Regions from separate parts of the Pseudoduganella sp. RAF19 genome, predicted to be linked through region 4. Evidence: predicted binding sites of a transcription regulator. Region 4 holds the regulator's gene; each other region holds the start of a gene.

Region 1 (7,150 bases), on a different contig from region 4:
AGCCGAGAATACTTCCACGCCGCTGTATTTGCAGACGAAGTTGCGGATGATATCGCGCGGAAGAATTCCGCCTGCATTCCCGGCGCGGAAGCCCGTTTCCATCGGATGCGCGCTCAACGCGCGGATTTCGATGATCTCGCCAGGCTTTGCGGTCGCCGGCATGTGGATCAGCGCACGGGCCATTACATGCCCTCCCCTTCGACGCAGGCCGCAAGCGTGACGATAACGTCGACCGTTTGCTGCCACAGGCTGCCGTCATTGGTACGCGCGATGGCGGTCAGCTTTTGGGAAGTAGCGAGACGAATGCGCGTTGAGACTTCGGCTTTGCCTGTGCGCGGGCCGAGTTTGAATTTGACCACATCGGGCAGCGGATTCTTTTCATTGAACACAGCGATGTCGGTGACGTGGTCTTGCTCGGTCATGGGACTGTCCACGCGGATTGTGACCGGAACTGCATTGCCGTTGTCGATCAGTTTGGCGATTTCGAACGCGAGTTTTCCGGGCTGCGGTGATTTACCACCGGTGAATGCGGCAATGGCGCTGACCATCGCCTCGGGCGTGGCGGATGCTGGTTTGATCAGCACCAGCAGGGGCATGGCTAGCAGATGGCGGCGGCTGATCGTCATGGCTTGCTGCGCAACGTTTGCAAATAGGCGACGACGTCTTCGATCTGCTGCGCGGTCAGGATGGTCTTGCCGCGGTAGGCGGGCGCTACGCGCATCAGGCCTTCGGTGCGGTAGTAGGCGGGCATGATCGTGGACGGATTCAGCTGACTGCTGTCGGCGATGCGCTGACGTAGCTGGGCGGCGGTGTATCGGTCACCCACGCCACTCAGGTCGGGAGCAAGGTTGCCCTGGAATTGCTCTTCGGGGATGGGGGCGGTGTGACACAGCAGGCAGAGGCCGAGCTGGCGGCTGGCGACGATGGCGCGGCCGCGGATGGGGTCGCCCGGTGGCGGTGCTTCCTGGGCTTGGGCTGCGGCGGTGATGAGCAGGAGGGCTTGCAAAAACCCACGGCAGAGACCTGGTGGCAGCCACGATGTGGCTGCCACCTGATTTGCGCCGCGGGTTTTCATTTCAGGCCTTCAGGCTGTGGTTCTTCAGCGGGAGGTCGCGGATGCGCTTGCCCGTCGCGGCGAAGATGGCGTTCAGCACGGCCGGTGCCGCGACGGCAATCGTCGGTTCTCCAACGCCGCCCCAGAACCCTCCGCTTGGCATGACGATGGTTTCGACCTTGGGCATCTCGTCCATCTTCAGCACATTGTAGGTGTCGAAGTTGGTCTGTTCCATCTGGCCATCCTTCAGCGTGCATTCGCCGTACAGCGCTGCGGACAGGCCATACACGAACGAGCCCTCAACCTGCGCTTCGATCTGCTGCGGATTCACGGCATGGCCCGGATCGGTGGCGGCGACGATGCGGTGGATCTTCAGCTTGCCGTCTTTGGACACCGACACCTCCGCGCACGCAGCCACGTAACTGCCGAAGCCCATGCACTGCGCCAGTCCGCGATAGACGCCCTTCTTCAGCGGCTTGCTGTAGCCGGCCTTGTCGGCGACGGCATTCAGCACAGCCAGCGCCTTGGGATTGTCCTTCAACAGCTTGCGGCGCAGCGCCAGCGGGTCCTGCTTGGTGGCGTGGGCGATTTCGTCGATGAAGCTCTCGACATAGACTGTGTTCTGGTTCAGGTTCACGCCGCGCCAGAAGCCCGGGATCACCGGTGGATTGCGCATGGCGTGGTCGATCAGCAGATTCGGCACGCCGTAAGTGAACGATGCCTCCGGACCCGGGGGATTCAGGCCCTGGAACACCGCCGCATCCTTGCCATCCTTGACCGCCTGCGGGAACAGCGCCGCCAGAATCGACTGGCCGGAAATGCGCATGTGCAGCGACTTCAGCTCGCCCTTCTCGTCCAGGCCCGCAGTCATCTTGCATTGCGTGATCGGATGGTAGCGGCCGTGCAGCATGTCTTCTTCGCGGGTCCAGATCAATTTGATCGGCGTGCCCGGCATCTCTTTAGCGATCAGCACCGCCTGCTGCGCCCAGTCGTGCGTGGCGCCGCGGCGGCCGAAGCCACCGCCCAGGTGCAGCTTGTAGACTTCGCACTTGTTCTGCGGCAGACCGGCCGCTTCGGACACGGCGGCCAGCGCCGCTTCACCGTTCTGGGTTGGCGTCCACACTTCGCAGCGTTCCGGCGTCCATTTGGCGGTGGCGTTCATCACCTCCATGGTGGCGTGGTTCTGGTGCGGATAGCTGTAGACCGCTTCGATCTTGCGTGCGGCGCCAGCCAGGCCCGCCTTGATATCGCCGTTGCTGTTGCCCACCACGGCATCCGGCGCATCCAGGCCTTCCTTCAGCGTCTTGTTGACGTCGGCCTGGGAGATGCTGGCGTTAGCGCCCTTGTCCCATTCGATCGGCAGCGCATCCAATGCTGTGCGCGCACGCCACCAGGTATCGGCCACCACGGCCACGGCGCTGTCGCCGACTTGCAGCACTTTTTTCACGCCCGGTTTGCCCGCGATGGCCTTGGCGTCGAAGCTCTTCACCTTGCCGCCCAGGACCGGGCAATCCTTGATCGCAGCGTTCAACATATCCGGCAGCTTCAGGTCCATGCCGTACACCTGCTTGCCGGTGGTCTTGTCGACCGTATCCAGACGCGCCAGGCGCTTGCCAGCCAGCTTCCAGTCCTTTGGATCTTTCAGCTTGATGTCGGTGGGCGCCTGCAGCTTGCCTGCCGCGTCGGACACCGCACCATACGTCAGCTTGCGGCCGGACGGCTTGTGCGTGATCACGCTCTTCTCGGCGACGCATTCAGTGACCGGCACATTCCATTGATTGGCCGCAGCCTGCACCAGCATCATGCGCGCGGCAGCGCCGCCCTTGCGCACATATTCATGCGACTCGCGCACGCCGCGGCTGCCGCCGGTGGAGAAGCTGCCCCACACGCGGTTGCGCGCCAGCTGCTGGCCCGGCGTCGGATATTCGGTGGTGACCTTGGACCAGTCGGCATCCAGTTCTTCGGACACCAGCTGCGCCAGACCGGTCAGCGTGCCCTGTCCCATTTCGGAACGGGCGATGCGGATCACAATGGTGTCGTCAGGCTTCACGACCACCCAGGCGTTGATTTCCGGCGCGATGGTTTCCTGCGCCACGGCGTCAAACGGAATATGGAAACCGAACATCAGGCCCGCGGCAGCGCCGGCCGATTTGCCCAGGAAGCTGCGGCGTGATGGGGATGCGATCTCGCTCATGCCTTGCTCCCTTCGACAATGTTCAGGCCCGCGCTCTTCACATCGCCGCCTTTTGCGACCACGTGAATGGCCTTGCGCACGCGGTTGTAGGTGCCGCAGCGGCAGATATTGGTCATGGCCGCGTCGATATCGGCATCCGTCGGGTGTGGCTTTTGTTTCAGCAGCGCGCTGGCGGCCATGATCATGCCGGACTGGCAGAAGCCGCACTGCGGCACGTCCAGCGCAGCCCAGGCCTTCTGCACCGGATGCGAGCCGTCCTTGGACAAGCCTTCAATGGTCACGATCTTCGATTTTGCATCCACCGTGGAGACAGGACGCACGCAGCTGCGGGTCGGCTCGCCATCGATGTGCACCGTGCAGGCGCCGCATTGGGCGATGCCGCAGCCGTACTTGGTGCCGGTCAGTCCCAGCTGTTCCCGTAACACCCACAGGAGCGGCGTATCTTCCTCCGCCTCGAATTCGTGAACCTGTCCATTGACGTTCAATTTCATGCCTGCCTCCAGTGGTGGGAATTCATCGCGTCGAATATTACTCCCGTTTTTTGCTTCGCGTGTTCATTCAGGCAATTTTGATTTGTATCAATGATTTTGCTGCACCGCGTCAATAAACTGGCCTCGTTTATATGACGAGGAAATGACATGAAACGAGTAGTGATGACGATGATTCTGGCAGCGCTGTCCCTTAACGCAATGGCTGAAACGCCCTGGCTGCTCAGGGCGCGCGCGGTGTATCTCGATCCGGCGGACAAGTCCGATCCGGTGGGCGGAGTGGGCGCTTCCGACCGCATCAGTGTGAGTTCCAGGACGATACCCGAGGTGGACGTCTCCTATTTCTTCACGCCGAATATCGCGGTGGAGCTGGTGCTCACCTACCCGCAAAAGCACACCGTCTACCTGGACGGCAATGCGATCGGCACCTTCAAACACCTGCCGCCCACGTTGATGGCGCAATATCACTTCCTGCCGGATGGGCAGGTCAGCCCCTACCTCGGCGCAGGCGTGAACTGGACCACCTTCTCGAAGAATAAGATGATGAGCGGCGCCGCCAGCCTGGAACATGACAGCGTGGGCCTGGCCGTGCAGGCAGGCGCGGACGTGAAGCTGACCCGCAACTGGTCGCTGAACTTCGACGTGAAGAAGGTGCAGATCCGCAGCGACGTGCTGCTCAACGGCGCAAAAATCAGCAAGGCCAAGGTTGACCCTGTGCTAGTGGCCGTCGGCGTCGGCTACCGTTTCTAAGCGCTGGTGATCGCGTAGCGCAATTCCTGCGCCAGCGCGCGGCGGTGGGGGATGGTGGCGAAGGTGCCGATGTCCACGGCCACGCCACGCGATTCGAGGTGGATCAGTTCACCATACCGCTGCGGCATTTGCAGGCGCAGCCAGTGGCAGTCCAGTGTCACGCTGCGCAGGCGCCCCGCGCTGACCTGCTCCACCACCAGATGGCCGTTGGCGAGGACGATGTGTTCATAGTCAGTGGCATGCCGCGCGTAGTAAAGGAAGGCGGCGGCAACGGCCGTCATCTCCAGCACGGTGAAGATGAGGATGTGCCAGAACCCGACGATCAGGAATGCACCCGCCACGCTGAACGACAGCGCGCACATCACCACATAGGCGATACCCAGCTGCCCCGGCGTGAGCGAGCAATTCCGCCGCAGCAGCCACTCCCTTTCTTCCATTGGCAGGTCGCGTTTCACCTGGAATCTCCCGGCAATCCACACGACCCTATTCTATGACAGAAATGTCATGATCAAAGACACAAAGACGCGTTGTTTCTCTGCGACAAGCAGGCGGTTTTTCGGTAAAACCACCTCTTAATTGGCGAGAATAAGGGTTCCACAGAGGGGGACTCATGTCATTTGCCAATTTGAAAATCGGTGCCCGGCTTGGGCTGGGGTTTGCGGCGGTACTTGCGCTGCTGGTCATTATGCTGGCGATGGGGCTGGGCGGCATGTCGCGTATCGGCAGCCGCACGCAGGATATCGTTTCGGACAAAAACGTGAAAATGGCAGCCGCCAATGACATGGTGGACAACGTCCGCAATATCACGCTGGCCCTGACGACCATGATCGTCGTGCCAAGCACGCCGCAGGTCGAGGAGCAGCTGGCCAAAGTGGGTGACGCACGCAAGAAATACGGCAAGGCGAAGGAGGTCCTGGCCAGCAAGATCGCTACCGACAAGGAGAAGGAGCTGCTGGCGAACGTGGAAGCGGCGCTGAAGGAAGGCGCCGAAAAGAATAACCGCGTCATCCAGCTGCGCAAGGATGGCGAGATCCAGGACGCGACGGAGGCGCTGCTGAAAGACGCCGGTCCGGTCCAGGCCAAAGCCCTGGCCGCACTGGATGCGCTGATCGACTACGAAGCCAGGCAGGTTGAGAACTCGGGCAAGGAAGTGGATGCGGTCTATTCCAGTTCGCAAACCATGTTGATTACCCTGGGCACGCTGGCGGTACTGATCGGCGCCGCCGTCGCCTGGTTCATTACGCGCTCGATCACCGCGCCGATCAACGAAGCGGTCGAAGTTGCTGAAACGGTGGCTTCCGGCGACCTGTCCTCGCAAATCGATGCATCGCGCGGCGATGAAACAGGCCGCCTGCTGAAGGCGCTGAAGTCGATGAACGATGCGCTGCTGAACGTGGTTTCGCAAGTGCGTACCGGCACCGATGCCATCACCACCGCCTCGGGCGAAATCGCGGCGGGCAATCTCGACCTGTCTTCCCGCACCGAGCAGCAAGCCAGCTCGCTGGAGGAAACCGCGTCCTCGATGGAGGAGCTGACGTCCACCGTGAAGCAAAATGCGGATAACGCACGCCAGGCCAACACGCTGGCCGTCAGCGCATCCGAAGTGGCGAGCAAAGGCGGCGACATCGTGGCGCAAGTGGTGTCCACCATGGGCACGATCAACGATTCTTCGCGCAAGATCGTGGACATCATTTCCGTCATCGACGGCATCGCGTTCCAGACCAATATCCTGGCGCTGAACGCCGCCGTTGAAGCAGCGCGCGCCGGAGAGCAGGGCCGTGGTTTCGCCGTGGTGGCGACCGAGGTGCGCAATCTGGCGCAGCGTTCGGCGGCTGCCGCCAAGGAAATCAAGGAGCTGATCTCGGCCTCCGTGGCGAATGTGGAAGAAGGATCGCGCCTGGTGAACAACGCCGGCCAGACCATGGGCGATATCGTGGACAGCATTCAGCGCGTGACGGACATCATGGGCGAGATCACCTCCGCCTCGCAGGAACAGACCCTGGGTATCGAGCAGATCAACGCCGCCATCTCGCAGATGGACGAGGTGACGCAGCAGAATGCGGCTCTGGTTGAAGAGGCAGCCGCCGCCTCGCAGAGTATGCAGGAGCAGGCGGGCAATCTGGTCTCCGTGGTGAGCTTCTTCAAGACGGGCCACGGCGCCGCTGCGGCCGCAGTCCGCAAGCCAGCGCCGGTGCAGGTCTCCGTGCGTCCCGCTGCGGCGGCACATGCGGTGGTGGCCCGTCCGGCACCCGCAAAGCGCGCCGCGCCGGTACAGCAAGCCGAAGATAGCTGGGAAGAGTTTTAAGCCGCAACCGCCTCGCGCGGCAGGATCACCGTGAACACCGAGCCTTCACCCGGCTTGCTGCGCACGGACAGCGATCCGCCGTGCGCTTCCACCAGCTGGCGCGAGATGTAGAGACCAAGACCCAGGCCAGCTGGCGCCTCATTCGCCGCCGCGCGTTCGAAGGGCTCGAAAATGCGCGGCTGCATATCGTCCGGAATGCCGATGCCCTGGTCGGTCACATCGATGCATGCGGCCTTGCCGTCCGATGTCAGGCGAATCTCGATCGGTTTGCCGCCGCCATAACGCAGGGCATTGGTCAGCAGGTTCACGATCACCTGCTCGATGCGGAACTCGTCCCAACACCCCATCACAGGCGTAGG
Region 2 (7,150 bases), on a different contig from region 4:
CATTCACATCGTCCGGTGCGGCGATGGCGGTTTCCAGCGACTGAGTCAGGCGCAGTTTTTCGCGCAGCGCGTTGGCCTGAGCGGCGCCGGCCTTCTTGCGCAAGCCCTCTACCTTCGATTGCAGCGCCGATACTGCGGCACGGTAGCGTGCTTCGATCTTCTGCTCGGCGGCGCGCGGCACGCTGCCGGATGCATGCCAGGCTTGCGACGCATCCTTCAGCGCCTTGGCGATGGCGGCCTGCACGGCTTTGTCCTCGCCTTCGAAGGTGGCCGATTCCAGCCCGGCGCAAATCGCCTCGCGCTCGTGCAAGTGGGCTTTGCGTTCGTGGTCGGCAGCGTGGGCGGCTTCCTTGCGTTGGGCGAAGATGGCGTCGCAAGCGGCGCGGAATTTCTGCCACAGCGCTTGCTCAGCCTTGCGTTCCAGCGGCAGCGCGCGGGCGTGCTCCTGCCAGGCTTCCTGCAAGCCGCGCAGAGTGTCGATGGTGTGACGGTCGGCCGGATTCAGCTTGCCGACTTCTTCAATTAATTGTTCACGGCGAGCGACTTCAATGCGGCGCTGGGAATCCAGCGGCGACATCAGCGTATCCATGGCCTTGTTGAAGGCGGTGTCGAGACGCTTCTTGTCCTTGCGGTCGATGGTGCCGAGCCTGCTCCAGGCCTGGCGCAGACGCTGCGATGCGGAGGCCAGCGTGCGCCAGTCGTGCGTGTGCGGCAGCTGGCCGCTGGCCGCGTCGCGCCTGTCGGCCTGGTCGCCGCCGGCGGCTTCGCGCTGCGCGGCGTCTTTGGCGACCAGGGCGTTGGCTTCATCGACCAGGGCTTGCGCCTTGGCTGCGTTGGAATGGCGCTCGTCGGCCAGATGCTTGAAGTGGGCGGCTGCCGGTGCGTAAGCAGCGGTGCAGGCGGCGTCGAATTTTTCCCACAAACTCTTGGGCGCCGCGCCGGACACGCCATCCAGTGCCTTCCAGCGTTCACGCATGGCGCTGACCTTTTTGGCCAGTTCGCTCATCGGCAAGCCCTGCTTCGGCAGTTCCTCCACCGCCTTGACCAGCTCTTCGCGCGAGACATTGCCGCCCCAGCGCGCCCAGTCGTTCATGCGCTTCAACTCGGCGCGCACATGGGACAGACGGTCGGCCTGATGCGGGTTCAGGCGGCCGGTCTTGGTTTCCTTCAGCTTCTTGTCGAGGTCGGCGGCGGTGTGCAGATGACCCTGCTCCAGCGCTTCGGCCAGTTGCTCGACTATGTCCATAAAGTGCTTGTTGGCTTCCTTCTCGGCCACGCTCGGCTTGTGCTTTTCGCGCGGTTGGCGCGGCGCGGCAGGTGCGCCGCCCGTACCTTCAGCCGTTACAGGCGGGTGTTCGTCTGGCGCATGTTCGGCAGCGGACCCCGGCCCAGGCGTGGCTTCCACGCCAGCAAGCTCCGCGCCGGTGCGCGCAGCCGCCGGCTCATCCGCTACGTCTGCCGCAGCAGCCTCGCCTGGCTTGGCCGCTGCTGCCGACTCCACTGCCACGGCCGCTGCCGGTGAACGCTGCGCGCCGGAGGCGCCATGCGCCGCTTGCGCCGGCGCGGGCACAGGCTGGCGCGGCGTCAACGCCGTACGAGCTGCACCGAGCGCCTGCTCGAAATCATTCAACAGATGACGTGGCAGCGAGGAGTGCTCCGGCGCAGCCAGTTGCGCTTCGTGTTCGGTAGCCAGGCGTTCCAGCTCAGCCAGCGCAGCCTCGCGGTCAGCGGCTGACGATAACTTCTTTAGCGCAGCCAGCGCATCGATCATGCCGCGCTGCAGATTCACTTGCGCCTCCAGCCGCTGCGCCAGCGCCTGGCGCACCCCGGCGAACTGCGCTGCCGGTTCCGGCGTGGCTGCAATCACCTGCCATTGACGATCCAGATCCACTACCTGATTCGGCGCGAGCTTTTCCTCCTGCAACAAGCGCTGCGCAAGAGCAATGCACGCCTCGGCCTGCTTCTGTTCAGCCTGCTGGTGGCGCAGCGCATCGAGACGCCCCTGCGCCAGCTTGGCCACGCGGCGGTCCGTATTGCGCATGGCCTGCTGCACTTTTTCCAGTGCAATCTGCGACATCACATGCTCGGCCGCAGCCAGCCGCACATCGGCAAATTCGCTATTGAGGATCAGTTCGACGGCAGCGTCTTCATTGCCCGCCAGATTGCGCGCAAATTCCGCTTGTGCAGCGCGCCTGTCCGCTGCGCCGTTCGGGCTTGCCGCGCCATTCCCTGCAGCTTCCGGCCCCTGGGGCTGGGCATCTGCCTGCGCGTCGGCGCCCTTGTCGCCGGGCCGCTTAAAAAGGAATTCGAACATGATAGGCTATGGATGGATCAAAACCACCATCATAGCGCAGCGCCGGCTTCTTTGTCGGGCGCCGGGGCGCGGAACGGCCGATGGCCGTCCGCTTAGCGAATCAATGATCCGCTTGTGCGCGTTCAACCGGGCGCTGGTGACGGTGGTAGCGCAGCTCCGGCGCAGGTTCAAGCTCCTCCGATTCTTCACGCACGGCTGCCAGGGCGCGGCGCGCATCGGCCAGAGCTTTCCTGTTCGTCGGAGGCAATGAAGGCTGGCCGCTTTGACCGCGGCGCGCCTCAACCATCTGCGCATCATGCGCCAGGAACTGATTGGCGATGGCAAACCAGGCCTCGCCGCTGATGGCGCTGCGTGCCAGCGCAAACAGTTCCTTCTCTTCCTTCTCCAGCCGCTGCAGCATGGCAGCGCAGAAGGCTTCGATTGCCTCGCAAACTTCGGTCACCTGCTGCTCGCTGCGCATGCCGGCGCTGTCAAGCTCCCCTTGCAGCCGGCGGATCACGCTCAGCGCATTCTGGTTCAGGCGACTCAATTCGTCGAGCAATTGGTTGGCCTGCTCGGTGGCCTCGCGCAATGCGGGAATCAGGTAGAGTTCGATCTTTCGCCAGTGGCAGGCCTGGTACAGGCGCTCCAGGGTTTCGCATGCATATTCGAGCTGGGACAGCGTAAGGCTTTGCTGGCGCAGGAAAGTCGATTGCACGTATTTCTGGAACGATAGCAGGCTGAGGCGCACGTTGGCCTGTTCTACCGACAGGGCAACCAAGGTGTAAGTGGCCGTTAACATTCTTGCTCCCAAATGACGCTGTGGCGGAACGGAAGTACAAGTGTAAATAAGCCCGACAGATCCACCCTTGATCTAGCTCAAACTTCTGCGGGTGGCGTGCTAATAATTTACGGTGCTTTCGGCTGCAATTCAAGACGAAGATCTACCATACCAGCTTCTGCCGATGCCGTCACGCGCCCGCCGTATCTACGCATAAGCTGTTGCATTCCTGCATTCTCCGCCAGCGCTTCGCCATGCAATTCACGTGTGCCGCGGCTACGGAAATAATCGATCAACTTGCGGAACAGAATGTTGCCGAGGCCTAGTCCTTTCAGATCGGAACGCACAGCGATGGCGAATTCGGCGGCCTGATTGTCCGGGTCGGCGATAGCGCGCACGACACCTAAAGTCTCGGGCTCGCCATCAGCGCCCGTACGGGTGGCGATGAAGGCCATGGCGCGGTCGTAGTCGATCTGGGTCAGGCGCGCCAGTTGGGCGGGCGGCAGCTCCTTCATTGCTGAAAAGAAGCGCAGCCGCACATCATCCCGATTCATCTGGCTGAAGAAGCGCACGTGGGCCGGTGCATCTTCGGGACGAATGGGCCGCAGCAGCAACGGCGCGCCCTGCCAGCTGATCTCCTCTTCCTGCTCCTGCGGATAGGGGCGAATGGCCATTGCCGATTCCGGCCTTTTCGGCCCCAGCGCAATGCGTGCTGAGCGCGGCGACAGGCCGTTTTCCGCCGCCACCAGCGGATTGATTTCCAGGCTGGCGATTTCGCCGATGTCGGCCACCAGTTCGGCGACCTGAATCAGCATGCGGCACACGGCGTCGCTATGCGCGGCCAGCGCGCGAAACACGCGCGTGCGTTCGAGCATCTCGCGCGCCAGCACCATGTTCAGCGGCGGCAGGCCGACGGCACGATCGTCCACCACTTTCCCGGCGCTGCCACCGAGGCCGAAGCTGATGACGGGACCGAACACGGGATCGACGGCCATTGCGATCCGTAGCTGCAGATTGCCACAATCGATGCTTGCACCTTCTTCCAGCACGACGCCATAAGCCGCCAGCACGGCACGCAAATCTTCCGGCGCCAGCTCTTTGGCGCCGCCGGCCTGTGCTGCTTCGACTGCAGCACGTGCGGCCTGCCGTTCCGGCGCGCTCGCCACCGGCGCTTGTCCCGGCACCTCATTCAGCAGCAACTGGTTGCGGTGATAGGCCACGACCTGGCTGAAGGCGCGCACCGCTTTTTCCGGCGTGTCGTAGGCAGGCAAACCCGCATCCGCAAACACCTGGCGCGCGCCTTCAACTGCGCCACCGCCCAGCCAGCAAGTGAAGACGCTACGGTTGCTGGCCTTGATGATCGGCGCCACGGCTTGCGCTACTTCCATGCTGCCGGTGGCGGACGTAGGGCCGTGCACCAGCAGGAAGCCATCGGCCTGCGGCTCCTTCAGCAAGGCTTGCAGCGCCGCGGCATGGCGTTCGGCGCTGGCTTCGCCGCCGATGTCGATGGGATTGGTCACCGCCAGACCTTCGGGCAGCACCGTCTTCAAAGCACGAGCCACCTCCGGCGACAACGGCGCCAGGCTGCCCTTGACCCAGGACAGCGCATCCGCAGCCAGCTGGCCCGGCCCCCAGCCATTGCAGATGATGCCCAGCCGCTCGCCGCGCGTCGGCCGCGCATTGGCCAGCGTCTGTACCGCGTCGAACAAGTCGGACGAGGAAAACACGCGCAGCATGCCCGCGCGGCGGATCACGGCGTCATACACGCGGTCATCGCCGCTGCGGCCCGCTTTCAGCACCACGACGGGTTTTCCGCGCGCAGCCAGCCTAGCCGCCGACAGGAATTTGCGCGCGCAGCTCACGGATTCGATATGCATAAGGATCGCGCTGGTATCGTCATCGGCTGCGAGAAAATCCAGCATATCGGCCAGGTCGATATCGCCGCCCTCGACCAGCGACACCACGCGCGAAAAGCCGATGCCGTGCAGGCGCGCCCAATCCAGCACGGCCGTCATCACGGTGGCAGATTGTGAAATAAAGGCCAGCTTGCCCGGCTTGGCGCCGACATGGGCAACGCTGGCATTCAATCCCGCTGATGGCGCTATCAGGCCGATGCCGCCCGGTCCAAGAATCCGCATCAGATAAGGCCGCGCGGCCTTCAACAGAGATTGGCGCACGTTGTCCGATACCGGCGTCAGCACCAGCGCGCCGCGCGTGCCGCGCTTGCCCAGATCCGCGATCAGACCGGGAATGCTATCCGGCGGCGTGCAGATAATGGCGAGGTCCGGCACACCGGGCAGCGCCGAGAGCTTCGCGTAGCAAGGAACGCCCAGCAGCTCGCCATACTTCGGATTGACCGGCCAGATGGCGCCCGCGAAACCGCTGTCCGCCATATTGTTCATGACCTTGGTGCCCATGCGGTCCGGCCGCTGCGAGGCGCCAAAAATGGCCACGGAAGACGGTTCGAACAGACTGTCCATATTCCTGATGCTCATGTCTGCCCTTTCTTACCAGCGCGAGTAGTGGTCCTCCGTCACGCCCGCCAGCTGCGTGACCATGCGTTTCGGTTCATTCGGGCCGCTGCGCACCCAGCCGCTGAACGTGCCGATAGGCTGAATATAGCGGCTGGCTGCTACAACCATATTACGGTTCTGCCGGCGTGCGCCTTCCGGCGTGAAGAACAGTTCGAACTGGTCGTCTTCTGTAAAGATATGCCAGCGTTCCATCGGATCGTCGGGATCATAAATGAAATGCGCGGGCGCCAGCGGCAGCACCTGTCCATCCAGCCACAGCGCGTTTTCATTCCCGCCGAAATAGCCTGCCTGCAGATTGAAGCCCATTTCCAGATTATGCCCGGAAGCCCAGCGCCACGAGGTTTCCCGCGCCAGCAGACCGTTCGAATAGTCGAAACTGGCCACGCCGCCTTCCAGCTTGTATTCATCGCGCCAGGTGCGCACTTCGCCGGTCAGCGGCATGCCGGGCGACTTCTGCGTGCCATGCAGCGCCCCACCCTGCACCGGCCCAGTAGCCAGCAGCAGCGGGCCAATCGGCGGCCCCATTTCGGCGTCGATTTCCAGGTAGGGGCAACGCAAGGTGAGGCGGAAGCGGCCGCCGTCCAGCGGTTCGATGTCGATGCGCGTGCCGCGCGCCTTGAACCAGCTGCCACCGTCCACGTTGTCCGCCACGCCGACCGAGAGACGGCCCGGCAAGCCATCCTGGGAGAAGTTGGCAACGATGTCGCCGTCGTTGCGGTCGTAGGCGTAGGCGAAACAGGTGCTGGTCCAGCCCAGGTCCACGATGGCGACCGCCGCCATCACCTGCTCGCTGACCAGCGACAGGTAATGCCATTTCTTGTGATGGAAGCGCCGCCACAAGGCGCCGCGTGCATGAGGTTTGGACAGCAGGTGCCAGTCGAAGGCCTGGGTTGCACCGGCAAAGCGGCCCAGCGCCGGCTGGCCGTCCGCGCCGACGACCCGTAGAGGAGCTGCGGAGAGCATCATTGTTCCACCGCCTGTCCATCCAGCGCCGCCTGCAGCAGCTCGGCGAAAGGAGCAGGTTCGGAGCGCGCCACCTGCACTTGCGGGCACTCGTGCCAGTTGGCCAGCCGCTGCAATGCCCCTGCTACATCGCGCGTAAAGCGGTCCGTGACCTTGACGCCCGGCTCCAGCGCAACGAACTTCACTTCAAAGATTCCGCTGCGGCGATGCGCTTTCGCGTCCAGCCGTCCGACCAGCGCGCCGCGGCGCAGGATCGGCAAAGTGAAGTAGCCGTAGCGGCGCTTTTCGGCGGGCGTGTAGCACTCCAGCCGGTAGTCGAAATTGAACAATTCCTGGGCGCGGCGGCGGTCCCACACCACCGGGTCGAACGGCGACAGGATCGTGGTCGCGGTGGCGGACAAGCTGCCGTCGGCCGCAGCCTGCGCCAGGTCGGCCAGATCCGGATGGATGTAGACCGGCTCCTTCCAGCCGTCGACGCGGGCGCGCAGCAGCGCGCCGTCATCAACCAGCGCTTCAAGATCCAGGCGCGGCGGCTTGGTGCGGTAATAGTCCGCGACCCAGGCGGACTTCGCCAGGCCG
Region 3 (7,150 bases), on a different contig from region 4:
ACGACCTGCCCAGCTTTCTGAACGTCACGGCCGATGCCGGAAATGGTGTTGCAGCCGGTCAGAGCCAGGGTTGCGATAATCAGAGCGATGATGGTTTTCATTTTGGATATTCCCTAGTTTTATTTAGCGCATTGCGCGCACGTCGACGAAATGGCCGGCGATACCGGCTGCCGCTGCCATGGCGGGGGACACCAGATGGGTGCGGCCGCCCTGGCCCTGACGGCCTTCGAAATTACGGTTGGAGGTGGAGGCGCAACGCTCGCCCGGTTCCAGGCGGTCGGCATTCATGGCCAGGCACATCGAACAGCCAGGTTCGCGCCATTCAAAGCCGGCGGCCTTGAAGATCGCGTCCAGGCCTTCTCGTTCAGCCTGCTCTTTCACCAGGCCGGAACCCGGCACCACCAGCGCCAGCTTCACGTTCGAAGCGCGCTGCTTGCCGCGCACAACGGCGGCTGCGGCGCGCAGATCCTCGATGCGCGAGTTGGTGCAGGAACCGATGAAGACTTTGTCGATACGGATGTCTTCCATCGGGGTATTCGGATTCAGGCCCATATAGACCAGCGCCTTTTCCATGGCGTCGCGCTTGACCGGATCTTTTTCCTTATCCGGATCGGGCACGCGGCCATCGATGGACGTCACCTGCTCGGGCGAAGTGCCCCAGGTAACTTGCGGGCGGATCTCGGCGGCATTCAGCATCACCACCAGGTCGAACTTGGCGCCCGGGTCGGATTGCAGGGTGCGCCAGTAAGCCACGGCGTGATCCCAGTGCGGACCGGCCGGCGAGAACGGACGGCCTTTGACGTAGTCGATAGTGGTCTGGTCGACCGCCACCATGCCGGCGCGTGCGCCCGCTTCGATGGCCATATTACAGACGGTCATGCGGCCTTCCATCGACAGCGAACGGATGGTGGAGCCGCCGAATTCGATGGCGTAGCCGGTGCCGCCCGCGGTGCCGATCTTGCCGATCACGGCCAGCACGATGTCCTTGGCCGTCACGCCCGGCGGCAGCGCGCCGTCGACCTGCACCAGCATGGACTTCGATTTTTTGGCCAGCAGGCATTGCGTCGCCAGCACGTGCTCCACTTCGGAGGTGCCGATGCCGTGTGCCAGCGCGCCGAATGCGCCGTGGGTCGAAGTATGCGAATCGCCGCACACCACGGTCATGCCAGGCAGGGTCGCGCCCTGCTCCGGGCCGATGACGTGCACGATGCCCTGGCGCTTGTCGTTCATATTGAAGTAGGTCAGGCCGTAGGACTTGGTGTTCTTGTCCAGGGTTTCGACCTGCAGCCGCGAGACTGGATCTTCAATACCGTGCGAGCGGTCGGTGGTCGGCACATTGTGGTCGGCCACCGCCAGGTTGGCGGAGACGCGCCACGGGTCGCGCCCAGCGTCGCGCAGGCCGTCAAATGCCTGCGGGCTGGTGACTTCGTGTACCAGATGGCGATCGATGTAAAGGAGTGCGGTGCCATCTTCCTCGGTCCGCACGACGTGGGATTCCCAGAGTTTGTCGTAAAGCGTTTTCATGCTGCAGCCTGATTAGGTGATCCTATTTGATTATGCCATATTTTGTGCAATGCAAAACCAAGCCCGGTTTCCGCCTCGTGAGCGCGTGCCTGAATGGCTGATGAACCTCAAACCTGGTGGCTGCCACGTCGTGGCAGCCACCTGCTTTCGGTTCCCGAATATGAAAAAAGCCCGCGACCCTTTTGTAAGGGTTGCAGGCTCCTGGTATTTCTTGTGCGGTGTTTTAAGCCGCCATTCGTACACTGCTCCTGCAACCATCCATCAGGAAGGATAGGCCAACTACTAGCACTAGTTCGCCTTCCGCCGAGCGGGCGGTGCCGGTAATGCCGTCAACGGTCAGCGCGGTCATCGGTTTGATCACCAGATCGGCAGTACCGTCCACGGCTTCCACGGCCAGGATATAAGGTTGCGGTGCGTTGATGACGATGCCCACGCGCTCCGAGCACAGCTCGTAGCCCAGCGCACCAGCCAGCGTGCGTACCGGCAGTGGACGGCCCTGGTCTTTCAGCACCGGGGCGCCGCCCACTTCCATGAATACTTCCGGCAGTTCGACCACGCGCTCGACCACCGCCATCGGCAGCGCCAGCAGTGCGCCGGAGGTGGACACCAGCATGGTCGGCACGATCGACAGTTCGATCGGCAGGCGGATGGCGAACTTGGTGCCCTTGCCCAGCGCCGATTCGATGTGGATCGCACCACGGTTCTTTTCCACGGCGGTCTTCACCACATCCATGCCGACGCCGCGGCCGGACACGGAGGACGCCACTTCCTTGGTCGAGAAGCCCGGCAGGAACACCAGCTGGTAGCATTCGTCGTCCGACAGGTTGGCGCTTGGGGAAATCAGGCCCTTCTCGCCGGCCTTGCGCTTCAGCGCGACCGGGTCCATGCCCTTGCCGTCGTCCTGCAGCACGATCATGACGGAGTTGGCCTCCTGCCATGCTTTCAGCGAGATGTATGCCTTGGCCGGCTTGCCCTTGGCGACGCGCTCGTCCGGTGCTTCCACGCCGTGGTCCAGCGCGTTACGCAGCATGTGCACCAGCGGATCGTACAGGCTGTCCACCACCACGCGGTCCACTTCGGTTTCCGCGCCTTCGATGGTCAGTTCAACTTCCTTGCCCAGATCCTTTGCCAGTTCACGTACCAGTCGCGGGAACTTCTGGAACAGGCGGCCGACCGGCTGCATACGCGTCGCCAGCGTGGCGCGCTGCAGTTCGGTGGAGTAGCGCGAGGCGCGTTCCAGGGTTTCAGTCAGGGCCGACATCAGCGATGCCGCCTGGCCTTCAAACTTGAACTGTTGCAGGCGTTCCAGCAGCACGGCTGCCTGGTTGGCGGCCTGCACGGATTCGCCGGCCACTTCCAGCAGCGCGTCCAGCTTGACGGCGTCGATACGAATGGATTCTTCTTTGGCCGGCGCCGAGGTCGGACGCTCGGCCGGAGCGGAGCGTGCTTCGACAGCGGCGGCGCGGCCTTCGCTGGCTTCCGCTGGCGCGGCAGCGGCAGCAGGCGCTGCTGCTTCGCCGCCGGCAGGACGGGTGTAAGAGCCAGGCGGCATCACGGCTTCATACATGCCTTCCCAGTCCAGGCCATCGGCCGACGCCGCGGCAGCAGCAGGTGCGGCAGCGGCGGCGCTTGCCGCAGGCGCAGCAGCGGCCGGGGCGGCGGCAGGCGCCGGAGCAGCTTTTGCGGCAGGCTTGGCCGAGGTTTTTTTGCCTTCGATGGCGTCCTTCAGAATCGCTTCCAGATCGCCCGGCATGGCGCCCAGGCTTTCCGGCGCGGCGCCATTATTCAGTTCTGCCAGCTGGTCTGCCACGAAGCCGGATGCTTGCAGTGCGGCTTCGATCGACAGCGGCGTGACCGGCGCGGCGCCGGTGCGCAGCGCGTCGAACAGGTTTTCGGTCAGGTGGCAGGCGGAAACCAGCGCACCCAGATTCATGAAGCCTGCGCCACCCTTGATGGTATGGAAGGAGCGGAAAACGGCGTTCAGTGTTTCTTTATTGTCGGGGTCACGTTCGAGGCGCAGCAGGTGCTCTTCCACGTTAACGGCCAAGTCCATCGCCTCGACAACGAACTCCTTGAGCATATCGTCCATTAGAATCCCAGATCAGCAAGCAGGTCGTCCACACTGTCCTGAGTCAGGGCCACCGTCGGAGCGGACGGACCGGACATCAGCGACACCTCTTTCTGCGCGATCTTCTCGCGCACCTCAACCGGGGCATTGTCTTTCAGCAGCTGGGCCAGCTCCTGCTCGACCGTCTTGGTGATGACGACGACTTTTTTGATCAGTTGACCGGTAATATCCTGGAAATCCTGGGCCATCATGATTTCCAGCAGACGGGCCTTCTCGGCTTCGGTCGCTTCCGACACCGCCTGCGCGAAGGCACGCGAATCGCCTGCCAGAGTCTTAAATTCATCGATACTGAGCTTGCCTGCGAACAGGTCGGCCCAGCGGTCTTCCATTTCCTTGGACTTCTTCGACAGCACGTCCTGGGCAGGCATGCCATCGTCCAGCGTATTCAGCACTTTGTTGGCGGCCTGCTCGGTCAGGGTCGCCACGTATTCCAGGCGGTCCTGGGCATCCACGATCTGGGTGGAAGCCTCGGTCAGAGCCTTGTCGTAACCCAGTTCGCGCAGCGAGTCGTGCAGCAGGCGGACGATGCCGCCCAGACGCTCAAACATCGGGTTATCGCTACCAGCGCCGGCATGCTCGCCAGCTTCAGCCTCTGCTGCAGGCGCAGCGGCAACTGGTGCAGGCGCAGCGGCCGCAGCAGGTTCAGCGGTACGGCTGGCCGAGATTTCATCGAACAGATTTTCCAGATCGTCTTCTGCGGAAGCGGCGGCAGGTGCCGGAGCGGCGGCTGCCGGAGCCGGTGGCGCACTGTTCCGCTGCGCGGATACTTCCTCGAATAATGCGTCGAAATCATCAGCGGCGTCGGTCATAATCCCTGCTTCTCCATATCAAAAATGTTGCTGCCGTATCTTTGCCGGCGTATTACTGATGATGCCCGGCAATATTAACGCACTTACGCGAGTGTAGCAGGGGGGCGGCCCTCAGTTCAATCTCTCCCTTTGCATTCCCAGTCACTGAATGCAGATTGTTGTATTTGGGCGCTCTCTGAAAATGACGAATTTGCAGCTTGTTTGCGTCCAAACATGATGTTTCTTGATAAATATCAAGTCTTTACAAGCAAACAATAAGCGAAAACAGGGCTACAATGAGTGTAGGATCCCCATAAAGGAGGCTTGTATGTACCGGAAAATCCTGATTACGACCGACGGTTCGGCAGTTTCCGCCAAAACCGCCTGTGCCGGAACAAATTTCGCACAGCAGATGGGCGCCGAAGTCCTTGCACTGTTTGTGGCGCCGGAGTACCAGTACCCAATTTATGTGGAAATCATCCCGCCCAGCTACCCCAGTGAAGAGGAATACCGGGCGGCGATGCAGCGGGCCGGGAACGAGCACGTGCAGCCTATCCTGGAATCCTGCGCCAAGAAAAGCGTGCGGGCGGAAGGGATGACGGCCTTTGCGGAAAGCGCGGCGCTGAAAATCGTGGACGTGGCCGAGAAGAATGGCTGCGACCTGATCTTCATGGGCTCGCATGGCCGCAGCGGCTGGGGCCAGTTGCTTTTGGGCAGCGTGACCAATAAAGTGCTGTCGCACTCGAAGATCCCGGTGCTGGTACACCGTTTGATCAAAGACCCGACGCCGATTGAATAAGACAAGTAGCGCCGGCACGCTCAAGCGTGTCCTCAATGTTAACTAATACTTACAATTATTAAAATAACCATGATTCGAATTGTCATTGCCGACGACCACACCATCATGCGCGAGGGCCTGAAGCGCATTCTTGACGGGGCACCGGACATTGACATCGTCGGCGAAGCCATCGACGGCTTCGAAGTACTGGGCCACGTGCGCAAGGGCGGCTTCGATCTGCTGCTGCTCGACTTGTCCATGCCGGGCCGCAGCGGCGTCGACCTGATCCGCCAGATCAAGAGCGAGGCGCCCAAGATCGCCATTCTCATCCTCACCATGCACGAGGAAGAACAATATGCCGTGCGCGCCATCCGCGCCGGCGCCCAAGGCTATCTGACCAAGGAAAGTGCGGGTACCCAGCTGGTGGGCGCGATCCGCAAAGTGGCGTCGGGCCGCCCCTATATCAGTACCGAAGTGGCGGAACAGCTGGCCCTGAACATCATGCAGCCCAGCGAGACACTGCTGCACAAGCAGCTGTCGGACCGCGAATTCGAAGTCTTCTCCTTGCTGGTGGGTGGCAAATCCATCACAGAAATCGCCAACGGCCTGCACCTGAGCGTGAAAACCGTGAGCACGCACAAGACCCGCATCATGCAAAAAATGGGGATGGCGTCGCTGTCGGAAATGGTGCAGTACGCTGTCGCGCACAAACTGCTGTCTCCGTTTAAGACCTAAGCGAGCTGTCTCTGAAAATTCGGAATATTCCTACAGCCCTACGCGCCCTCCTACGCCCATATTCAGCGCTTTGCTGATATGAAAGCAAAACCTCTGTTGGCATACTGAAATCATCACGCTTGAGTTGCCGGACGTTCACACGCTTACCGGCAACATAAAAACCCGCAAGCGACCTGTCCAGAATCAGGAGATGAGAATGCTCTCAACGCAATCGTCCGACGTTCGTGCGGGCGCGCCCACTTCCCCCATGGAAGCAGGACGCCAGCGCCAGGGCCGCCTCTGGTCCAACCTGAAAGAAGTCTGCGAACTGCTGCACATTCCCGTTTGCCCCATCAATGTCGACGAGCTGCTGTTTCAGCATGTGCAGTTCAAGACCGGCCAGCGCATCCACACCATCGGCCAGCCTTTCGACATGCTCTACGTGGTCAATTCGGGCTTCCTGAAAACCGTGCTGATCGACGAATTCGGCAACGAGCAGGTGCTGGCCTTCCCGATGAAGGGCGACCTGCTGGGAGTCGACGGCATCCACACCCGCCACTACTCTTCCGAGGCGGTTGCGCTGTCGGACTGCGACCTGATTCTGCTACCCTTCAAAAAGCTGACCGCACTGGGCCGCATCCATCTGGAACTGGAAAACATGATGTACGGCGTGATGAGCCGCGAACTGGTGCGCGAACAAGCCATGATCGGCATGCTGGGCGCGCTCAGCGCCGAAGCCCGCGTGGCGCGCTTCCTGGTGTCGCTGTCGGAACGCTTTGCCCAGATGGGCTATTCCAGCAAACTCTTTAATCTGCGCATGACGCGCCACGAGATTGGCTCCTACCTGGGCCTGACTCTGGAAACCGTCAGCCGCACCCTATCCGCATTCAATGAAATCGGCCTGATCAGCGTGGACCAGCGCACCATCGGCATCAAGGATGTCGATGCGCTCAAGTGTCTGCGCCGGCTGCCGCCCTCCCGCGCCCGCAGCAAACTGCCGGGCCGAGGCAAAGCTGCCGCGCCGGCGGAAGCCCCAGCACCGCTGCTGGCTGCCCTCTGAACTTTCTCACCCAGCTTGGGCCCGCTTCGGCGGGTCTTTTTTTATTGACAAGCGGTTTCGTGCTCCTCATAATGCAAATGCGAATCATTCTTATTCAAGGACAAAAACAATGCACAGCACTGAGACCACCTCCCCCGCCACCGGCCTCGCACCTGCCG
Region 4 (7,150 bases):
GAAATGATCGGCCTGGTGGGCCATTCCGGCTCCGGCAAGTCCACCCTAGTCAACCTGATCTGCCGCTTCTACGACGTCGCGGAAGGTGCGATCCTGCTGGATGGCGTGGATATCCGCAACTATGCGGTGTCCGACTACCGCCGCAATATCGGCCTGGTGCTGCAGGAGCCTTTCCTCTTCTTCGGCACCATCGCCGAGAACATCGCTTACGGTAAGCCGGAAGCCACGCGCGCCGAAATCATGGCTGCCGCTCGCGCGGCCCACGCGCACGACTTCATCCTGCGCCTGCCGCAGGGCTACGATTCGATCGTGGGCGAGCGCGGACAGGGCTTGTCCGGCGGTGAACGCCAACGTATTTCGATTGCCCGTGCACTGCTGATCGATCCGCGCATCCTGATCCTCGACGAAGCCACAGCGTCCGTCGACTCCGAAACCGAAAAAGAAATCCAGAAAGCGCTGGACAATCTGGTGGCGGGCCGCACCACGATTGCGATTGCGCACCGCCTATCCACGCTGCAGCGCGCCAACCGCCTGGTGGTGATGGACCGCGGCCAGGTTGTAGAAGAAGGCCCGCACGAAGAATTGATGGCGCGCGAAGGCGCCTACTACCGCCTGTATCAGGCACAGGCACGTAACGTCGATACCGACCTGGATGACAAAGCAAACACCCGCCATGACGATAACTAATTTCACCCTGCACCGCGACAGCTTCGGCCGCCTGAACCTGACCGACGCCGCAGGCACGCTGTACGAAAACGTGGCGCCGGTACGCGCTTTCCCGATCCAGGCGCCGGAAGAAGGCCTGTCCCTCGTCAACACCGATGGCAAGGAGATCGCATGGCTCGATCACCTGTCCGACCTGCCATCCGAGCAGGCGGACATGGTGCGCGAGGACCTCGCGGGCCGCGAGTTCATGCCGGTAATCCAGACGATCCAGAGCGTGACCAGCTACGCCACACCCTGCACCTGGAAGGTCAAGACCGACCGCGGCGACACGGAATTCGTGCTGCGCGGCGAAGAAGATATTCGCCGCATTGGCTCGGTGTCGCTGCTGGTGTCCGACACCCACGGCATCAACTTCCTGATCCGCGACCAGTTCAATCTGGATAAGCACAGCAAGAAAATCCTCGACCGCTTCCTCTAAATTTCTGTTCGAAACAGGATGACGGCGTCGCCGGCAATGGTGACGCTTTTCGGCGCGCCGCCGCTTACGGCCACGCGCACATACACGATGCCGTCGCGGCGCATGGCGTGGCCCTGATGTCCCTCGAAGTTCAGTTCGTGCTCACCGTGCGGCATCAGACTGTGCTTCACCAGGTAGGCGCCCAGCGGGCCGTTGGCGTTACCCGTGACCGGGTCCTCGGCAATGCCGATCGCCGGTGCGAACATGCGGCCATCCGTGCGCTGCGCGCCGCTGATCACAAACGGAAACCAGCCGTTGCAGCCAAGTTCAGCGCTTAACGCCGCCAGCGCTTGCATGTCGGGCTTGATGGCGTCCAGCGGATAGTTGTCGCGCAGCGGCACCATGACCTTTGAATGACCAGTCGACACCACCTGCACCGGCTGTCGGCCGGGCATCGGCGCCAGGGCTGCTGCGCCGACTTCCAGCCGCAGCGCGCGCGCAATCCTCTCGCGCCACGTATCGTCCAGCGGCGGACCAAAGCTGATTGCACCCTGCTCGATCTCGATCCGCCAATCGCCGCCATCGCGCACAGCAGTTACGCGTTGCAGTCCCGCGCCGGTGCGCTGGATAAGGCTGGGCTTCGCCGCCGATCCGGCCACGGCACTACGAACATGCGCCAGAGCGTAGTGCGCTGCGATGGTCGCATGCCCGCACACCGGCACCTCCACAGTCGGCGTAAAGAAGCGCACCCACACGTCGTGATCCGGCGCGGTTGGACGAAGCACGAACGCCGTCTCCGAATGTTTGAGTTCGCGCGCAATGTCCTGCATCTCCGCTTCGGACAGCCCATCCGCATCCAATACAACGCCAGCCGGGTTGCCGCGGAAGCGCGTACGAGTGAAAGAATCGATATGAAAGAGCTGGGGCATGACATCTCCTTATGCAAAGCCCCAGCATAATTGTGCTCATGACTAGCAACAATACTGATGATTATTGATACACTCTCTCGTAAATCGGGAGAATCATGAGCACTCTAGACGACTATGCGACATTCATCGCCATCCTGGACGGCGGTTCGCTGACGGAGGCCGCCAGGCGTACCGGCCGTTCGCTGCAAGCGGTAAGCCGCTCGCTGGCCGAACTGGAAGCGGAAATCGGTACACAGCTGATTCAGCGCACCACGCGCCGCCTGCAAGCCACGCCTGCCGGCGCAGCCTTCCTTGAGCGTATTCGGCGCGCGCTGGCCGACATCGAAGCGGCTCGCGAATCTGCCCGCCGCGACGGCGACAACCCGCGCGGCAAGCTGCGCGTGGCAGCGCCTGTGCTGTTCGGCGCGACATGGCTCACGCCAATGGCCGCCAGTTTCATGCAGCGCTGGCCTGAAATCGACGTGGAATTAGTGTTGAGCGAACGGCATGCCGACCTGGTCGCCGACAAGCTGGATCTGGCAATCCGCGTCGGTGAACTTCCGGATTCTTCATTAAAAGCGCGCAAGCTGGCGCAGCTACGCCGTGTGTTCTTTGCATCGACGGCGTGGATTCAGCAACACGGCCGTCCGCCACACCCGGACGAACTCGCCGCCCTGCCCTGCGTCCTGCGCAACACAGGCGCAGACCGCAAGCAATGGCCCGCCACGATCGGCGGCAAAATTCATCACATCAAGGTAAAAGGCCCATTCAGCGCGAACGATGCCGCCGCAGCCAACGAAGCTGTCGCCTGCGGACTCGGCGCCGGCATGGCGCCTTTCTGGCAAATACGGAAAATGCTGGACGAAGGCCGCGTCGAAATCATTCTGCGGGAATTTGAGCCGCCGCCAGTGCCGATTCACGCGCTATGGCCGAGCGGCCGCGCGCTCCCTGCACGTACACGGCTATTCGTCGACCACCTGGCCGTGCAATTTAGTGCAGTACGCTGGTAATCAGGCTGCCCGTGCCACCGGGATGACGTCGGCTGCCATACCGCTGGACAGCGCCTCAAGGCGTGGACGATCAAGAATCTGAAGATCGCGGTTATTCAGCGCGATCAGGCCATCGCCGCGCAAACGCGCCAGCTGACGGCTCACGCTTTCCACGGTCAAGCCAAGATAGCCCCCGATGTCCTCACGCGACATGCGCAGCTGGAAGGTGGTGGACGACAAACCGCGCTGCGCATAACGGCCGGAGAGATTCAAGAGGAAAAGCGCCATGCGCTGCTCGGCGCGCATATGGCTCAGGAACAGCATCACCGACTGCTCGCGTTGAATCTCGCGGCTCATCGTGCGATGGAACTGCTGCAGCAGCACTGGCACCTGCATGACCAGCTCCTGCAGCCGGGCGAATGGAATCTCGCAGACTTCACTGTCCTCCAGCGCCACTGCATCGACCGTATGCATGCCACCGCCGATGGCTTCCATTCCCAGCAAATCGCCGGCCATGTGAAAGCCGCCAATCTGCTGCTCGCCGCGCTGATTGACCTGCGAAGTCTTGAAATGACCGAAACGCACCGCAAACAGGCTGTTGAAAGGCTGGCCGGCGGCATACAGACGCTCATCGCGCGGCACACGGCGGCGTCGGGCAATGATCTGGTCCAGACGGGCCACATCATTGTCATTCAGGCCTTGTGGCAGGCAAAGCTTATTAAAACTGCACAGCGAGCACTTCGCGACGGTCTTCATTTTGCGGCTCCAGATAATCGGCACCGCCAGTATCGCCGCTGGCCGCCCGGAAGAATATCGGGCTCCCCATGCAGTTCATGTAGGGCTTCCCCTACAAACTCAAATCAGGCCGTGTTCCAGAGCGTAGCGCGTGAGCTCCGCATTGCTCGCCATACCCATTTTGTCAAGAATGCGGCTGCGATAAGTCGTCACCGTATTGGGGCTCAGGTGCAGCAGTTCGCCGATGCGCACCAGGGATTCACCTGCCGCGATCATCTTCAGCACCTCCAGCTCACGGTTGGACAGATTTTCGTGATCGCCGGTCGCACCGCCGCCGACCAGGCTTGCCAGCTTTTCCAGCAGCGCCGGACTCACGTGCTTGCCACCCGCCGCCGCCTTGCGCACCGCTTCAATCAAGGTGGACGTCGGCGCGTCCTTGGTCAGATAGCCCGACGCGCCGAGCTTCAGCGCGCGCACTGCGTAAATCTCTTCGGAGTAGGTACTCAAAATCAGCACCGCCATGCGCGGGTATTCATTGCGCAGGCATTTCAGCAGATCGAGTCCATTCTTGCCCGGCATTTTGATGTCGACCAGCGCCACATCAAACTTGCGCTCAGCCACGCGCTCCATGGCCTCCACCGCATTGCTTGCCTCGCCATCGACGCTGATGTCCGCAGCAGTACCGAGCATCAGGCGTACGCCGTTGCGTGCGATGGCGTGGTCGTCCACCAGCAGAACGCTGATCTTGTCAGTCATGGTGCGCCTCCAGCGGCAGACGCAATTGCAGCAGCGTGCCTTGTCCCGGCGTCCCGGTGATGGTCAGTTCGCCGCCAAAGCCGCGCGTCCTTTCATGCATACCCAAAATTCCCCACGATTCCTTATCCAGCAAGCGCGTCTTGTCGATGCCTTTGCCGTTGTCTTTCACCGTCAGCAGCACTGCGCCGCCATCACGCGCTGCGGACACGCGCACTTCCGTCGCTTGCGCATGGCGCACCACATTGGTCAGCGCTTCCTGCGCGATGCGGAACAGCATGGTGCTGCGCTCCGCATCGACGGCGAGATCCGACAGCTCCGGTGCGATATCGCATACGCAGCGCAAGCCTGTGCGCTGCTGCACTTGTTCCGCGTACCATTCCAGCGCCGCCCACACGCCCAGTTGATCGAGCACGCTGGGGCGCAGGTCCGTGATCACGCGCCGCACCGTATCGATGGCCTCCTGCGTCAGGCCTTGCACTTCACCCAATAGCGGATCGGACTGCGCGCCCGCACGTTCGATCAGCACATTGACATAAGCCTTCATGCCGGTGAGCAGACCGCCCAGCTCGTCGTGGATCTCCTGTGCGATGCGCGTGCGCTCGTGCTCCTTGATCTTCTCTTGATGCGCAGCGAGTTCGCGCAAGCGCGCCTGCATTTCCCTGCCCTGGGCTTCGGCTTGTTTGCGCTCGGTGATGTCGCGCACCAGGCCTGTGAACATGCGGCGACCGCCGATTTCCATTTCCGCCACGGCGAGGTCCATTGGGAACACCGAGCCATCGCGCCGCAAGCCCTCCACTTCGCGGCCCTTGCCGATAACGCGCTTCTCGCCTGTCTGCGCATAATGCGCCAGATAGCCATCATGCTGCTCACGATGCGGCGATGGCATCAACATGGACACATTCTTGCCGCACACCTCAGCTTCGGAATAGCCGAACATGCGCTCCGCCGCTGGGTTCACGCGCTCCATGATGCCGCGCTCATCGATCGTGATGATGGCGTCAACCGCCGTTTCGAACACGGCACGCATGCGGCGCTCGCTGTCCTGCAAGGCGCGTTCGGCCTGTTTGCGGGCGCTGATGTCGTAAATGGTGGCCATGACGACCGGCTGCATGTCGGAGCTTTGCAGCGGAGACAGGCTGACTTCCACCATGAATTCGCTGCCGTCCTTACGCACCGCGAACAGCTCCATGCCCGCGCCCATTGCGCGCGGACGCGGATGGCCAATGTAGTGACTGCGCAGGCCGGTGTGCTCCTGGCGGAAGCGTTCGGGAATCAGGGTTTCCAGCGTTTTGCCTGCCAGCGCGCCATGTTCGTAGCCGAACAGGCGCTCCAATGCAGGATTGGCGAGGACGATCTGCCCTTGCTTGTCCACGATCAGCATGGCGTCGGTTGCCGACGCCAGCAGCCATTCCAGGCTGCGGTCGGCGATGGTCAGGTTTTTCAATCCACGATCCGGTTGGGTGACTTGCGTGCGATTGTACCCGCTCAGAGTTTCAATTTGTTGATGTGGCGGCAGGCCGGTCCCCTGCCCTCGGCGCCATTGCAGATGTGTTTGCGGCATTCCAGCGCGCCGTAAGCGCCCGGCGGCGGGCAACGGCGAAACACTTCCGCGTACAGGTCGCGCGTAATGCGCTCTTTGCGCGGCGTACGTGGACGGACTTGTGCGGCCGATGACGCCACACCGGCCCTGCCCGATTGTACGAATTGCTTGCGTGGCGTTGGGATAACCGGCGCCGCAGCAAAGCCTTGCATGCGCGGGGAAGCTGCGTCAGGGCCACTGCCCGACTCGCCCGCTTGCCCCGTACCGGAAGCAGGCGCAGGTACCGGCGGTGTTTCCGTAACCACCGCAGCATCTTTGGCGCTCGGCTCCACAGCGGCGATTTCCGGCGCCGAAGCCGCCTGACGGAAAGCTGGCAGCGAGGCATGGCGCGCCAGCGTAGCCAGGTCGCGCTCCACCGACACGTTCCGGAACATCCACATTCCCACCAGCACCAGTGACGCGCCGATCAACATCACGATGGCCCACAGCGTAGATCGGCGAACGCTGCCGGCAGCAGCGGCCTCCTCGTTTGGATCGCCCCAGTGCTCGGCGCCCGGCTTGAAGTCCGGATGCGTGGTGGCGCCGACCGGTGTGGCCCAGTTGGCATGCATTCCCGCGCCATGTGCTGAATCCGCTGCCGCAGCGGCGGCCGCCTCCGCCACGCGCCTGCCGCCCGGCGGCAACGTCGCGTACGGCGACGCCGAATGCTTCGGCGCAGGAGGCATACGCGCTCCGGGCGGCGGCACATCATGCTGCACCGTCGGCGCATCGGCCGGACGTGGCGACGCCTCCGGCGCTGGTATGCCGCTCAGAGGCGAAAGAGTCGGATCAATTCGCTGGTCATTCATGCAAGAACATTAACGCAGACGGGGAATCCGTGGCGCGAGCTAGCGCGGCAGGAAATCAATGTCTATCCGCATGGAAATCAATCTTGCAATACTTTTTGGCAATTGGTAAAATGCTATGTTGCCTCAGATCAATGATGGCAACGTAATAATTATCAAGGAAAAAAATGAACAAGAATTTCATCGCCGCAGCAATCCTCGCCGTTACCTCCATCGCCGCTCAAGCCGCTGACGCGGGCTTCTACATCGGCGCA

Evidence for each region. The regulator FNR, encoded in region 4, switches genes on or off when oxygen is low (the NO sensors DNR and NnrR bind a similar motif). The targets are predictions, from matches to a motif close to TTGATNNNNATCAA.
Region 1: a site for FNR is predicted at 3,817-3,830, ahead of AB4Z19_RS29460 (OmpW/AlkL family protein). Genes of this name have one in related genera too.
Region 2: a site for FNR is predicted at 3,163-3,176, ahead of AB4Z19_RS01740 (hemerythrin domain-containing protein). Genes of this name have one in related genera too.
Region 3: a site for FNR is predicted at 4,685-4,698, ahead of AB4Z19_RS10280 (universal stress protein). Genes of this name have one in related genera too.

The regions. Positions count from the first base shown of each region.
Region 1 is NZ_JBFREF010000016.1:32,306-39,455, reverse strand. Features, by position in the region: gene soxZ (thiosulfate oxidation carrier complex protein SoxZ) at 1-183, opposite strand, end outside; gene AB4Z19_RS29480 (SoxY-related AACIE arm protein) at 183-626, opposite strand; gene soxX (sulfur oxidation c-type cytochrome SoxX) at 623-1,006, opposite strand; gene AB4Z19_RS29470 (molybdopterin cofactor-binding domain-containing protein) at 1,077-3,248, opposite strand; gene AB4Z19_RS29465 ((2Fe-2S)-binding protein) at 3,245-3,739, opposite strand; gene AB4Z19_RS29460 (OmpW/AlkL family protein) at 3,887-4,486, shown strand; gene AB4Z19_RS29455 (DUF2244 domain-containing protein) at 4,483-4,941, opposite strand; gene AB4Z19_RS29450 (methyl-accepting chemotaxis protein) at 5,097-6,791, shown strand; gene AB4Z19_RS29445 (hybrid sensor histidine kinase/response regulator) at 6,788-7,150, opposite strand, start outside.
Region 2 is NZ_JBFREF010000001.1:348,451-355,600, reverse strand. Features, by position in the region: gene AB4Z19_RS01745 (DUF349 domain-containing protein) at 1-2,314, opposite strand, end outside; gene AB4Z19_RS01740 (hemerythrin domain-containing protein) at 2,415-3,095, opposite strand; gene AB4Z19_RS01735 (bifunctional acetate--CoA ligase family protein/GNAT family N-acetyltransferase) at 3,203-5,569, opposite strand; gene AB4Z19_RS01730 (DUF2804 domain-containing protein) at 5,582-6,574, opposite strand; gene AB4Z19_RS01725 (winged helix-turn-helix domain-containing protein) at 6,571-7,150, opposite strand, start outside.
Region 3 is NZ_JBFREF010000003.1:527,811-534,960, reverse strand. Features, by position in the region: gene AB4Z19_RS10300 (entericidin A/B family lipoprotein) at 1-101, opposite strand, end outside; gene leuC (3-isopropylmalate dehydratase large subunit) at 124-1,524, opposite strand; gene AB4Z19_RS10290 (chemotaxis protein CheA) at 1,748-3,613, opposite strand; gene AB4Z19_RS10285 (protein phosphatase CheZ) at 3,613-4,461, opposite strand; gene AB4Z19_RS10280 (universal stress protein) at 4,769-5,239, shown strand; gene AB4Z19_RS10275 (response regulator) at 5,309-5,953, shown strand; gene AB4Z19_RS10270 (Crp/Fnr family transcriptional regulator) at 6,201-6,992, shown strand; gene hemP (hemin uptake protein HemP) at 7,102-7,150, shown strand, end outside.
Region 4 is NZ_JBFREF010000002.1:309,573-316,722, reverse strand. Features, by position in the region: gene AB4Z19_RS06105 (cyanophycin metabolism-associated ABC transporter) at 1-687, shown strand, start outside; gene AB4Z19_RS06100 (cyanophycin metabolism-associated DUF1854 family protein) at 674-1,144, shown strand; gene AB4Z19_RS06095 (PhzF family isomerase) at 1,141-2,052, opposite strand; gene AB4Z19_RS06090 (LysR family transcriptional regulator) at 2,148-3,041, shown strand; gene fnr (fumarate/nitrate reduction transcriptional regulator Fnr) at 3,042-3,776, opposite strand; gene AB4Z19_RS06080 (response regulator) at 3,876-4,511, opposite strand; gene AB4Z19_RS06075 (PAS domain-containing sensor histidine kinase) at 4,504-5,955, opposite strand; gene AB4Z19_RS06070 (hypothetical protein) at 5,997-6,899, opposite strand; gene AB4Z19_RS06065 (outer membrane beta-barrel protein) at 7,064-7,150, shown strand, end outside.